DNA from 4 places in the Pedobacter sp. KBS0701 genome. Region 4 is predicted to be linked to each of the others. Evidence: riboswitches for the same ligand, from Rfam matches in the RefSeq annotation. Region 4 holds a riboswitch; each other region holds the start of a gene.
What was found. Region 4 has a riboswitch for S-adenosylmethionine ahead of FFJ24_RS03850 (peroxiredoxin). Riboswitches for the same ligand answer to the same signal wherever they lie in the genome.

Region 1 (3,198 bases), 970 kb from region 4:
AAAATAGAAGCTGTATAATAAATTGTAATTCAATTGAATTTGTCACGTTGAGCCTGTCGAAACGCCTTGTAAGATATTTAAAACAGGTCCTTCGACAAGCTCAGGATGACAACAATATTATGAGAAAGCCTCTTATAGTTATTTTGAACCTCTGTTGCTAAACCCGATTGCAGCGATATCCTTTTTGGCTGTCACCCTGAGCGAAGTCGAAGGGTAGCCAAAAAGATAAAGCGTAAAGCGGGACTGCAATCGCATAAGGATTACAGAACCCTAATTTTCCAAAACCTACTTAGAATTACAAATCGTGGTCAACTTTAACGAATAGTTAGCCTCCAATGGCTCATTAGTTTGCGCCAAACGTTGCGAGCCTGTATTGGCTGGACAAGCAATATCTCCTGCTGCATCATAAACCAATTTATTTCCGTTAGCTAACAATTCTTTTGGTACATATACCTGCACTTTGGTAATCGAATATCCTGAAGGAAAATAACGCACATAATAACCATCAGGATGTTTCGTCCAGATGCCACTTGGCACATCGCTTCTTGGCGGGGCCATCCCTGCTATTATAGCATATTTCTCCATATCAGCATAAGTATAGTTACCAGAGGATACCAATTGGCGGATATTATTTTCTGCCTCAAAAACTGCCCTCACGCCAGATGGCAATTGATCTTTAGCTTTTTCCATGACATCGAAAGGCAAAATGCCCAGGGCGCCACCTTCTAATTGTGTAAGCTGTTTAGGTGTTAATAGTTTAAGGGCAGTTACTTTAACCTGTCCGTTGTAATCGGCAAATTTTGTTCTGGCAATAATTGTCCAAAGTAGCGCTTGTATATCGTGCTGTTCTACTTCAGGATGTTTTTCTGCACTTTTCAAAATAGAAACCACAATTTCTTCTTTCGGGCCTAAAACCGGTGCAAACATGTAACCATCTCCTTTTGAAGGGGCAAATGTTCCGGCTTTTAAACAATAGCTTTTATTCGTCATTTCGTACAATCCTTCGCAAAGTACAAAACCACCCTCAGGGTTTTTGGGCAATAAATATAAAGGCTGTGCTTTTAATTTTGAAGGATTAACAAAGTCGGGCATTTTTTCACCTTCCCTGTTTACATCTTCAAAACTAGTAGTAATAGCGGCGGGTTGTTTTAAAAACCTGTCTACCCCCAGGGCTTTAGCACCCTGTGCTGTGCCTACTTTTAATAATTTATCTTTTAAGCCTCCAAATTGAGCGCTGGCATTGTTTAAACCCGTTACAATAAATAACAGTCCTAAACATAGTGATTTTGTGTTTTTCATAAAGTTACGATTTAGATAGGATGCACAAACTTAAAATATTAAGCGTTAATTTTATATTAAAAATTTTAAATGGCAAAATCAGCATAAAAATAACGAGTTCATTTTTAGATAGTTAATTTAAAATCAAAATTTTATTTTGTGAATTAAAATTTAATTAAGACATTTGAAATATTATTTGGTGGAAAGCTAAATAAAAGTCAATCTTCACGGGTTGATTTATAAAGAAGTGGCGAGAGACTGGCTCGATGACCCACTGGCAACCCTCAGAAAGAGAAGGTGCCAATTCCTGACCGGATAGCATGGTGTTATCTGGTGATATAAATTAGAACTGATGAAAACATTAAATCTTCAATCGCTAAGCGAACCCAATGCAAACCTTAAAAATGCAGAACAATACTCTGTTTCTTTTACTTGTTGCAATATGCGTGCGGTTATTTGTATGTGCTGTTGCATACATTAGTTTAAAAAATCTTCCTTTTTTGTTTCTTTCAAACTGGAAGGTCCCGAACATCGGGATACGCCCTGCCAGGTTTTAGGATCAACCTAAACCACCATATCTAATCGTTCAACAAAATAAAATAGTAATCATGTCAACATCATATAAATTTGAAACTTTACAATTACACGCTGGCCAGGAAATAGATCCCACAACAGGTTCGAGGGCTGTGCCGATTTACCAAACCACTTCTTACGGATTTAACAGCGCCGAACATGGAGCTAATTTATTTGCCTTAAAAGAGTTTGGCAACATTTACACTAGGATCATGAATCCTACCAATGATGTTTTCGAAAAAAGAATTGCAGCTTTAGAAGGTGGTGTAGCGGCTTTAGCAGTAGCATCAGGACAGGCCGCTCAGTTTATTGCCCTAAATAATATCTTAGAAGCTGGCGACAGCATTGTTTCTTCTACTCATATTTATGGTGGAACTTATAACCAGTTTAAAGTTGCTTTTAAACGTTTGGGTATCCATGTTGATTTTGCAAATCCAGATGTACCTGAAGAATTTGAAGCTAAAATAACAGATAAAACTAAGGCAATTTACCTGGAAACCATTGGCAATCCTGCTTTTAGTGTGCCAGATTTTGAGAAAATTGCTGCAATTGCTAAAAAATATGATCTTCCATTAGTGGTTGACAATACTTTTGGCGCAGGCGGTTATTTATTTAAACCATTGGAACACGGAGCCAATATTGTGGTAGAATCTGCAACGAAATGGATTGGTGGCCATGGAACGAGTATTGGTGGTGTGATCATCGATGGTGGAAACTACAATTGGGGCAATGGAAAATTCCCTCAGTTCTCTGAGCCATCAGCAGGCTATCACGGGTTGGTTTTCAGTGATGTTTTTGGCATCGGTGGACCATTTGGCAATATTCAGTTTATTATCCGGGCGCGCGTAGAAGGACTAAGAGATTTAGGGCCTGCCTTATCACCTTTCAATTCGTTTCTTTTATTACAAGGATTGGAAACCTTATCACTCCGCGTTCAACGCCATGTTGATAATGCTTTAGAACTGGCCACCTGGTTAGAAAACCATCCATTGGTTCAGGAAGTACAATATCCAGGATTAGCGAGCAGCAAATACAATAGCCTGGCAAAAAAATATTTAAGTAACGGTTTCGGCGCGGTTCTATCTTTCGAATTAAAAGGAAGTAAAGAAAATGCCACACAGGTTATTGATAATTTAAAACTGGTTTCGCATCTCGCAAACGTGGGCGATGCCAAAACGTTGATTATCCAACCGTCGGCAACCACACACCAACAATTGAGTGAAGCGGAGCAATTGGCTGCAGGTGTAAAGCCAAACGCATTACGGGTTTCAGTCGGTATTGAACACATCGATGATATTAAGGCCGATTTCGAGCAGGCTTTTGCATCTATAAATGTTCAGATCCCTA
Region 2 (3,198 bases), 1.8 Mb from region 4:
AATGCGTAAGTATTGATCAAACGATAAGGATCTGCATCTTTACCTACTTTAGACCAGCCCCCACGTATTTTCAAATAATTAAGTGCTTCACTTTTAATGTCAAATGCTTCGGTTGCTACAAAGCTTCCGTTAAATGACGGGTAAAAATAAGACCTGTTCTGCGCAGGCAAAGTAGACGACCAATCGTTACGTGCCGTGATGTTGGCGAAAAGGTAATTTCTGAAACCGATCTGACCTGATGCATAAACGCTATATGATTTTAAACGCGATAAATTATTGGATGAAATCAAGGGATCACGAGAGTTTTTAAGGGTATAAAGTCCGGCGATGGCCAGTTTAGGTGCACTTTGATCATTCTGCTCAATATATTGCCTGCGGATGTTACCGCCACCCAATAATTCTAAGCTAAAATCATCGTTTAACTGTTTGTTAAAGTTTAAGGTTGCGTCGGTATTATTCTCGCTTACCGTAAAGGCACTTTCGGTGTAAGATCCAAAAGGTGTTCCGTTCGTACCATAAGCGATTCTAACTTTACGCCTATCGTTGTAATAATCCGTACCCGATCTGAAATTGAAATCAAGGCCATCAATAATTTTATAATTAAGGGCTAAACTACCTATAATCCGACTGCGGTTCTGCGAAACTGTATTTTCGTAAGCTACCCAATATGGATTGCTGTAATAGCTATTATTCCAGTTAAACGTTTTTCCATTTTCATCCAAATAGTTTTTTAGCTGGTTAATATCAACCTGACGGCCGAACCAGGTAAACTGCAACATGGTACTGGTTGATCTTGATCCACCCGTTCCTGGTAAATTATCAGAATTAAGTTTGCTGTAATTTGCGTTTGCGGTTAAAGTTAATTTAGGTGTTACTTTTACTGTGGTATTCAATACAAACGAATTTTTGCCCTGTCCGGAGTTTGGTACTATACCTACTTGTTTCAGGTTATTGTACGATAATCGGAAGTCGTATTTTTCGCCAGCATCTGCAACAGATACCCCATTATTTAAGGAATATCCCGTTTGAAAGAAATCGCGTACGTTATCCGGATGGGCTACAAACGGAACAGGCACCCCTTTGGAATAAAACTGCGGAATTAACCTACCATCCAGTTTTGGTCCCCAGCTCTCATCTACCCCATCATTAATACCTTTACCAGCGCCATCCACATAACTGAACTTACCTTCTGATCCCTGACCAAAAGCATTTTGATAAACCGGCAGGGTGAGCAAAGTTTCTAGAACCGCGTTTGAATTAATGGCAATGCCCAATCCTTTTTTCGATTTACCTGTTTTGGTTTTAATGAGGATCACCCCTGCTGCAGCCCTCGAGCCATATAATGCAGCTGCATTTGGTCCTTTTAGGACGCTCATCGATTCGATGTCCTCCGGATTGATATCTGAAATGGTATTGGCGTAATCCCTGGCCCCAGCCGAATTCAACTGCGAGTTATCTACCGGAATTCCATCAACCACAAATAAAGGCTGGTTATTTCCGGCTATAGATGTTTCTCCTCTGATGACTACGCGAGATGATCCCATACTCCCCTGACTGTTCGTTACCCTAACCCCAGCTATTTTTCCAGCCAATGCATTTACCAGGTTAGATTCTTTAGCTTCGGCTACACGGTCTCCTTTCAATTCCTGAACGGCATAACCCAAAGATTTTTTCTCCCTTGAAATACCAAGAGCCGTTACTACCACTTCGTCAAGCGCATTATCGCTGGGTTGAAGAATGACCGAAATTGGGCCAGCATTTTTGTTGATTTGTATTTCCTGAGTTTTGAAGCCAATGTATGAAAATACTAAAATGGCTTGATCAGGCGCACTGATAGAAAAAACGCCCTTACCATCAGAAATAGTGGTTTGTTTGGTTTCTTTGATAAGAATAGAAACGCCTGGCAGTGTTTCGCCATCCGCCGATTTTACCGTTCCGGTAATGGTGACATTTTGAGCAAATACCTGCTGCGTAATAAAGAGCAGTAAGATGAGTGGTATTGATTTAAAAAGTTTGATCATGTGTATGTTTAAAAATTAGTTAAAAGATAAAAATCTGGGCAAAACGACTCCTAAACAGTTAATAAACGTGTTTTATTAAAAATAAAATGGAGTGGTTAGATCAAATGGGCCTGTTAAAACGGAGCAATTTTAACAGGGCGTGCGCATTCGGAAATATGCATTAGGGTTTGCATCAATGGATTTTAACTCGTCTGTTTTTTTCATTTCAATGATTTTCTATAAAACATATTTACTTATCAAAAGCAGCGTCAGGGCAAAAAAATAGCACCCCTTAAATCAGAAGTGCTCCATATATTTTGATAAGGATAATGCAAACAACTGACTTAACTACCCCAGATTCATCCAGGATGGAATTAGCACCATTTCTATAAATTAGATGGTTGCTAAGGCTTCACAGGGCCATTCCCTCCGCCTTTCTTGATAAGTATTTTAAAATAACTGGGGCAAAGGTATAATTAATTCCATTTATCCTATAGTTTTTATAGATTTTTAATGAAATATTTTTTATTTGGTTATTCCGCCCGTATATTTGTCGACTAATTTAGTCGATTAACACACGTCCCGATGAACCTAAAATCCATATTTACCGCCATACTGGCCATATCAACCTCTTTAACCTTTGCGCAACAACAGGCTGTATTGGCCAATCGCCAACAAGCAACAATCAAAGAAAAAAAAGCAAAAGCATTTGTTGCGCTGGGCCATTGGCGTGGTATAGCGAAAGTAAAGGAAGGATTAGAAATCCCTTTTAATTTCGAAATCAACGAAAAAAGCGGTCAACAGAAATTATATTTCCGCAATGCCGAAGAAAGTTTCGAAGGTGGTCGGGTAAAACAAACTGCCGATTCACTTTTTGTCAAACTGGATCAGTTTGATAACGAACTTGCATTTGCTATAGTTGGTGATCAACTAACCGGCGCATTAAGAAAACAGGATAAAACTGGCAAACCTTTGATAATTATTGCCGAGCGAAAAAATTATCGTTTCAAAACTGATAAACCTGCCACAGCAGACTATTCTGGAAGTTATGATGTGGTTTTTACATCGACAAATGGTAAGGAAGAAAAAACAGTAGGTTTATTTAAGCAAACAGGAAACAAACTTACCGGCACATTTTTACGTGTAACCGGCGATTCTCGTTATCTTGAAGGCGTGGTAGAAGGCAATGAATTCCAGC
Region 3 (3,198 bases), 1.4 Mb from region 4:
TAATTTAAAGAAAGAGATTAACAAGGCAAAGCTTAATCATTAATAATTATGAATATTTCAGTAACTCAGTTATATGCACTTTTAAGCGAAAAGCTAGATAAGGATGTTGCCGAAAATTTAACAAGTTATATTGAGTCTAAAGTTGATAAAACAGTTGTAGATAAAACTGCACATTTAGCCTCAAAAGAAGATTTGGCAAATACAAAAACAGACATGATAAAATGGTTTGTTGGGTTATTCATAGCTTTAGCATTAATGATAATCGGACTTTATTTCAAATAAAAACTAATAAATACACAAAAAATTAAATGGAACAACAAAATTATCAATATCAGGACAACAGTGTTTTCGTTCAGGAACGATCTGTTTCTAAAAAATTCTTTGCCAACGTTTTCTTATGGATGTTTGTGGCGTTAAGTTTATCGACAGTGGCAGCGTATTTATTTGGTACTAATGAGCAATTGATGCAATACCTTTTAAATATTAATCCCTCAACTGGAAAAGTGAGCATGTCGATTTTCGGTTATATAGCGATGTTTGCACCACTCGGATTGGTTTTATTAATGGGATTCGGTTTAAGCAGATTATCATTGCCAGCATTAATTGGCGTTTTTGTACTTTATTCAGTATTAACTGGAGTGAGTTTAAGTTTTATCTTGTTAACTTATACTTCAGGCTCAGTGGTGAGTTGTTTTGCTGGAGCTGCCGGAATATTTGGAATTATGGCATTTATGGGTTATACAACCAATATCGATCTAAGTAAATTTGGGCCAATTTTAATGGTTGGCGTAATTGGTTTAGTGATTGCCAGTGTAATAAATATGTTTGTTCAAAGCGAACAGTTCAGTTTGTTTATGGCATTCATTGGTATTGCCATATTTACGGCATTAACGGCTTACGATGTGCAAAAAATAAAAAGAATTGGCGAAGGGATCGAAGCTAGCGGCGAACAGGTTCTTCAGATTGAATCTAAAAAAATGGCTATTGTAGCTGCACTGTCCTTATACTTAGATTTCTTAAATATCTTCCTTTTCTTATTACGCATTTTCGGAAGCAGAAAGTAATGAATAAGTTTGTCGCAGTTGTTAGCTTCATCTTAATTGGCGCTTGTATACAGGCGATAACTAAATCTTTTATAACCGAAAATATCTATATTGTAAGTTCCGTAGGTGGAATTTGGTTGGCGTATATAGTAATTTTGTATAATAAAAAATATGGAAAAAAGGTAGTCTGCTGATTTTAAAAACAGAACAATATTCTTAAGGCTGCGCAGTTTTGCGTGGCCTTTGTAATTTTATTTGGTTGCAAGGCGATAAATTTTGGAATTGATGTTGCTTTGTTGCATTTTTGTATGCTTATTAAGAAAGACGGAGGGATTAGACCCAACGAAGTCTTAGCAACCTGTAACCTACAAGGTGCTAAATTCTATTCTGCAAATAGCGGAAACAGATAAGTTTAGGATTACGATTCACGTACCAACTTTTTAGATAAGCCTTTTAGGATGTAATAATGTATAATGGAGGATGTATGATGTGTCTTGCCATTTTCCATTTTCCATCCCACATTTTACACAACAAATGGGTATAAGAGAAGAATTAGAGAAACGTATTTTGGTGATTGATGGTGCAATGGGTACCATGATTCAGCGATATACCTTAACCGAAGAAGATTTTAGAGGGGAGCGATTTAAAAACCATCCCTGTGATGTAAAAGGCAACAACGATTTGCTCAACATCACACGTCCGGATATTATAAAAACAATACACCTGGAATACCTGGCGGCCGGTGCCGATATCATCGAAACCAATACGTTCAGTACCCAGCGCATTTCGATGGCCGATTACCAGATGGAAGACCTTTCTTACGAAATGAGTTTCGAAGGGGCACGGGTGGCAAAAGAAGCTGTAAATGAATTTATGGCTGCAAACCCCGGTCGCAAGTGTTTTGTGGCTGGTGCTATTGGCCCAACTAACCGTACCCTTTCCATGTCGCCGAATGTAAACGACCCTGGTTTTAGGGCGGTTTATTTTGATGAACTGGAAGCTGCTTATTATGAGCAGGTACGGGGTTTGGTAGATGGTGGTTCTGATGTATTATTAATCGAAACTATTTTCGATACTTTAAATGCTAAAGTGGCTATTGTAGCCATAAAAAAATACGAAGAGGTAATTGGCCGTAAACTGGAGATCATGATTTCTGGTACTATTACCGATGCTTCCGGCAGAACACTTTCGGGGCAAACTGCCGAAGCTTTTCTGAACTCTGTAATGCACGCAAAACCATTAAGTATCGGTTTTAACTGTGCTTTAGGTGCAAAAGAAATGCGTCCGCATATTGAGGAGCTTGCTGCAAAAGCAGGTTGTTACGTTTCGGCCTATCCAAATGCAGGATTACCAAATGAGTTTGGTGCTTATGATGAGCAACCACACGAAACCGCACATTTGGTTGACGATTTTATTGCCTCTGGCTTTGTGAATATTGTGGGCGGTTGTTGTGGTACTACGCCGGAACATATTGGTTGCATTGCCAAAAATGCCAGAAAAGCTGAACCCCGCAAAATTCCGGTGCTCGAGCCTTATATGCGTTTAAGCGGATTGGAACCTGTAACCATCACTCCGGATAGTATTTTTGTCAATATTGGTGAAAGAACCAATATTACCGGATCTCCAAAATTCTCCAAACTGATTTTGGGTGGCGATTATGAAGCTGCATTAGCTGTTGCTTTGCAACAGGTTGAAGGCGGTGCACAGGTAATTGATGTGAACATGGATGAGGGGATGTTGGATTCGGAAGCAGCAATGACCAAATTTTTAAACCTCATCGCCTCTGAACCCGATATTGCCAAATTGCCTATCATGGTCGATTCATCGAAATGGTCGGTTATCGAAAATGGCTTAAAATGTTTGCAGGGAAAAGGAATTGTAAACTCGATTTCCTTAAAAGAAGGGGAAGATAAATTCCGCGAAAGTGCCCGCAAAATTATGCAATATGGTGCTGCTGTTGTGGTAATGGCTTTTGATGAGCAGGGGCAGGCCGATAATTACGAGCGTAGAAAGGAAATCTGTAAAAGGAGTTATGATATTCTGGTACACGAAATTGGTTTCCCGCCAGAGGATATTATTTTCGATCCAAATATCTTAACCGTTGCAACCGGATTGGAAGAGCATAATAATTATGCCGTCGATTTTATAAATGCCA
Region 4 (3,198 bases):
CTTCTGTTTCGGCAACTTTAAAAACACCACGCCAAATTCCTTCTTTTATAAATTTTTTGGTCGTTTTTGGCTCTTCATTTACCTTATCTACAGCAAAGGCTGTTGTAGAAATGAGCGATACCAGAACCAGCGCCTGCATTTTAGCCATGTAGTTTTTCATATTATAAAGTTTTAAGTGTAGGTTAAAATATGGGATGCAATACGATGCAGCCCCATATTTAGTTTAGTTGGTTTGGTTTATTTACTTTTTAGTGTTTCTGCTGAAGCCAGTTTTTCGGGTACAGGTTCTGCGATCAGCTCGTCGAGCACTTTATTGAATTTGGTTTCGTAATCGTTAAAATATTTTCCAGTTACCGTTCCGGTGTAACCAGTATAAATTTCCCTTACATTGCCTTTTCTATCGATAATGATGGTTGTTGGAAAAGCAATGAATTTATTTAGCGCAGGTAGTTTTTCGGCCACTACTCTTTTATCGGCAATGCCACCAAACAGGATATCGTAAGTGATGCCATATTTCTCTTTCAGTTTGCCTAAAGTGTATTTGGCATATTCAAGATCATCTTTTTGCTCGAAACCAATTGCAATGGCTTCTACCCCGCGTTTTTGGTTCTTTTTAAACCATGGCGAAAGAAAAACAGTTTGATCGGTGCAGTTAGGACACCAGGTACCGATCGTCTCAATAATTACGACCTTACCTTTATATTTATCGTCGGTTAAGGAAACATTTTTTCCTGTTAAATCTGGAAAGGTAAAATCAAGTTTTTTATAACCTTCTTTAAGAAAAGTAAGTTTGTAAGGATCAGGAAGCTCGGCATTTTCGTTGCGCTGGCCATCAAATTTCAGGTTTTTATATATCCCAAAGCCCTGCTCTCCGGTAATGCTATTATCGTCATTTATTTTTCCTTTCACAATAAAAGGACTTGGTCCGGTAAAACCAGATAATTCAAATTCATCGCCCTGTACGGTGCCTTCCAGTTCCCTGGTATCGCCAACCACGGTCATAATTACTCCGGTAAGTTTATTTCCATTCTGCTTTAATAAAGCAATGGAGGCTGGTACGGCTTCTTTGGTGTAGGTTTTGATTTCCCACTTGCCAGAGATATTGTGTTTTGGAGCAATATCTTTTCCAGGTGCTACAAAGCGGTAATTTTTTCCATGCTCTGCCACAAAAGGAAGTGAATTACCCCTGAAACCAGGTACCAGGCTGCGGTATTCACCTGATAATGTTCCATCGGTTTCTATTTTTGCCACCAAAGCAGCATCGTAAGTATTCATTTTTACATAGATGGAATCGTCACCACGCCTCTCTACATGGAAATCATCACGTCTGGAACCATTAATTAAGGTTAAGATACCCGTTTGAGGGCTTTTACCTTTCAATTCGAAATTAAAGGGCACTTTTGATTCGCTTACACTAAACTCACCCCTCCAAATCCCTTCTTTTGGGAATGGTTTTGCCACCCTGGCAGATGCAATACCTCCCAATAACAGGACTGAGGTGGTTAAGCATGCAATTCTTGAGGAAATTTTCATTTTCATAATCATCATTATTAGTTAAACACTATCGTTTTAGAGTTTTTAATAACAAGGCATAATTTTTCCCACAGAAAACCATATAGCATGGATACAGGCTGTTTAAGCAACTGTTATGCTTTTAATGAAATCCCTAACAGGAAACGTGAGTTTACTTGTTATTGGTTAATTTATAATCTATTGCTAGATCAGTTTGAGCACTTTTTCCTATGGAAAGTTGCTAGAAGTTCAACGAGTACTGACTCTCCCTTCTTCTGTATAAATCAACTAATTAATGGTGGTGAATTAATTAGAGTAATAACCTAAACTAGTGGTGGTGATTAGTTAGGCGGTTCCTGATACCCCGGCAACTTATTGACTGAAATACATGACCACCATAATATTCTATCAAAAGGCCCCGGGGTACCAGGATTTTTAAATAAGAATATCTGAATGAAAACCTTTATCAGGTGATCCGTATCTTAGCTTATATTAGCGGCAACAGCAGTTATATTGATCTGAATAATTGATCAGAAAATATGGCCGAGGTTGTCTGCGGAGTTTCATATTGAACGTAAATTTGCTAGTGAACTATTATATTTTTTTGTAAAAGTATAAACTTTGATTAATTTAAACAAGTATTCCTATAGATTTTATAGACTTTATCTGTAAATAATTGATTTACAGATATATAATTTGCAATCATTAATTTAGGCAAGGCGTTTGTTATTCTGAATGCAGTGAAGAACCCGGAGGCTCTGCGAAGCAAATCTTTAATTATTAAGAATACTAAAGTCAACTGTAAGATCCGTCGTTGCACTCAGGATGACAAATTGCGAGCGATTGTGTTTTATTGTCAACCTGTCCCATCTTCCATTTTTTACCACAGAGGTCATAAAGAGAAAAACACGAAGAGCATGGAGCCTTTTCATTCCATCATTCATTTTACATTTTCCACCCTTTACCATAAAGGGCACTAAGGGAAGGCGCAAAGCTGCTATCATTCTGAACGCAGTGAAGAACCCAGAGGCTCTGCGAAGCAAATCTTTTATTTTAAAAAAAGTTAACAGCTAAAAGATCCTTAGTTGCACTCAGGATGACAAATTGCGAGCGATTGTGTTTTATTGTCAACCTGTCCCATCTTCCATTTTTTACCACAGAGGTCATAAAGAGAAAAACACGAAGAGCATGGAGCCTTTTCATTCCATCATTCATTTTACATTTTCCACCCTTTACTATAAAGGGCACTAATGGAAGGCGCAAAGCTGCTGTCATTCTGAACGCAGTGAAGAACCCAGAGGCTCTGCGAAGCAAATCTTTTATTTTAAAAAAAGTTAACAGCTAAAAGATCCTTAGTTGCACTCAGGATGACAAATTGAGAATGCGATCGTCATCCTGATCTGATAGTTATAGGATTTTTTCAGGATCTATCTACAATTTATTTCACATATAAACAACTAAAAATCAACAAATTAAATGATTAAAAAGGTTTTAATAATTACAAAATCCAAATTTAACTACTATTTCTATAGAATTCATAGTAATTAATTTATACTTTTGTTGAATCTTCTTCAAAATTGAATCTAAAGCTGTTTGAAAAGATCATATAGTCATGTGGCCGAGTGGTTAGGTAAAGGTCTGCAAAACCTAGTACGGCGGTTCGATTCCGTCCATGACGTCTAATAC

Region 1: another riboswitch for S-adenosylmethionine. It lies ahead of FFJ24_RS07725 (O-acetylhomoserine aminocarboxypropyltransferase/cysteine synthase family protein); the one in region 4 lies ahead of FFJ24_RS03850 (peroxiredoxin).
Region 2: another riboswitch for S-adenosylmethionine. It lies ahead of FFJ24_RS11145 (SusC/RagA family TonB-linked outer membrane protein); the one in region 4 lies ahead of FFJ24_RS03850 (peroxiredoxin).
Region 3: another riboswitch for S-adenosylmethionine. It lies ahead of metH (methionine synthase); the one in region 4 lies ahead of FFJ24_RS03850 (peroxiredoxin).

Annotation. Positions count from the first base shown of each region.
Region 1 is NZ_CP042171.1:1,947,135-1,950,332, reverse strand. Features, by position in the region: gene FFJ24_RS07730 (hypothetical protein) at 286-1,299, opposite strand; SAM riboswitch class I at 1,513-1,623, shown strand; gene FFJ24_RS07725 (O-acetylhomoserine aminocarboxypropyltransferase/cysteine synthase family protein) at 1,887-3,198, shown strand, end outside.
Region 2 is NZ_CP042171.1:2,778,732-2,781,929, forward strand. Features, by position in the region: gene FFJ24_RS11145 (SusC/RagA family TonB-linked outer membrane protein) at 1-2,021, opposite strand, end outside; SAM riboswitch class I at 2,342-2,448, opposite strand; gene FFJ24_RS11150 (peroxiredoxin) at 2,586-3,198, shown strand, end outside.
Region 3 is NZ_CP042171.1:5,908,910-5,912,107, forward strand. Features, by position in the region: gene FFJ24_RS24030 (hypothetical protein) at 49-282, shown strand; gene FFJ24_RS24035 (Bax inhibitor-1/YccA family protein) at 309-1,064, shown strand; SAM riboswitch class I at 1,353-1,456, shown strand; gene metH (methionine synthase) at 1,578-3,198, shown strand, end outside.
Region 4 is NZ_CP042171.1:981,584-984,781, reverse strand. Features, by position in the region: gene FFJ24_RS03855 (peroxiredoxin) at 1-160, opposite strand, end outside; gene FFJ24_RS03850 (peroxiredoxin) at 238-1,539, opposite strand; SAM riboswitch class I at 1,701-1,798, opposite strand; tRNA gene FFJ24_RS03845 (tRNA-Cys) at 3,121-3,191, shown strand.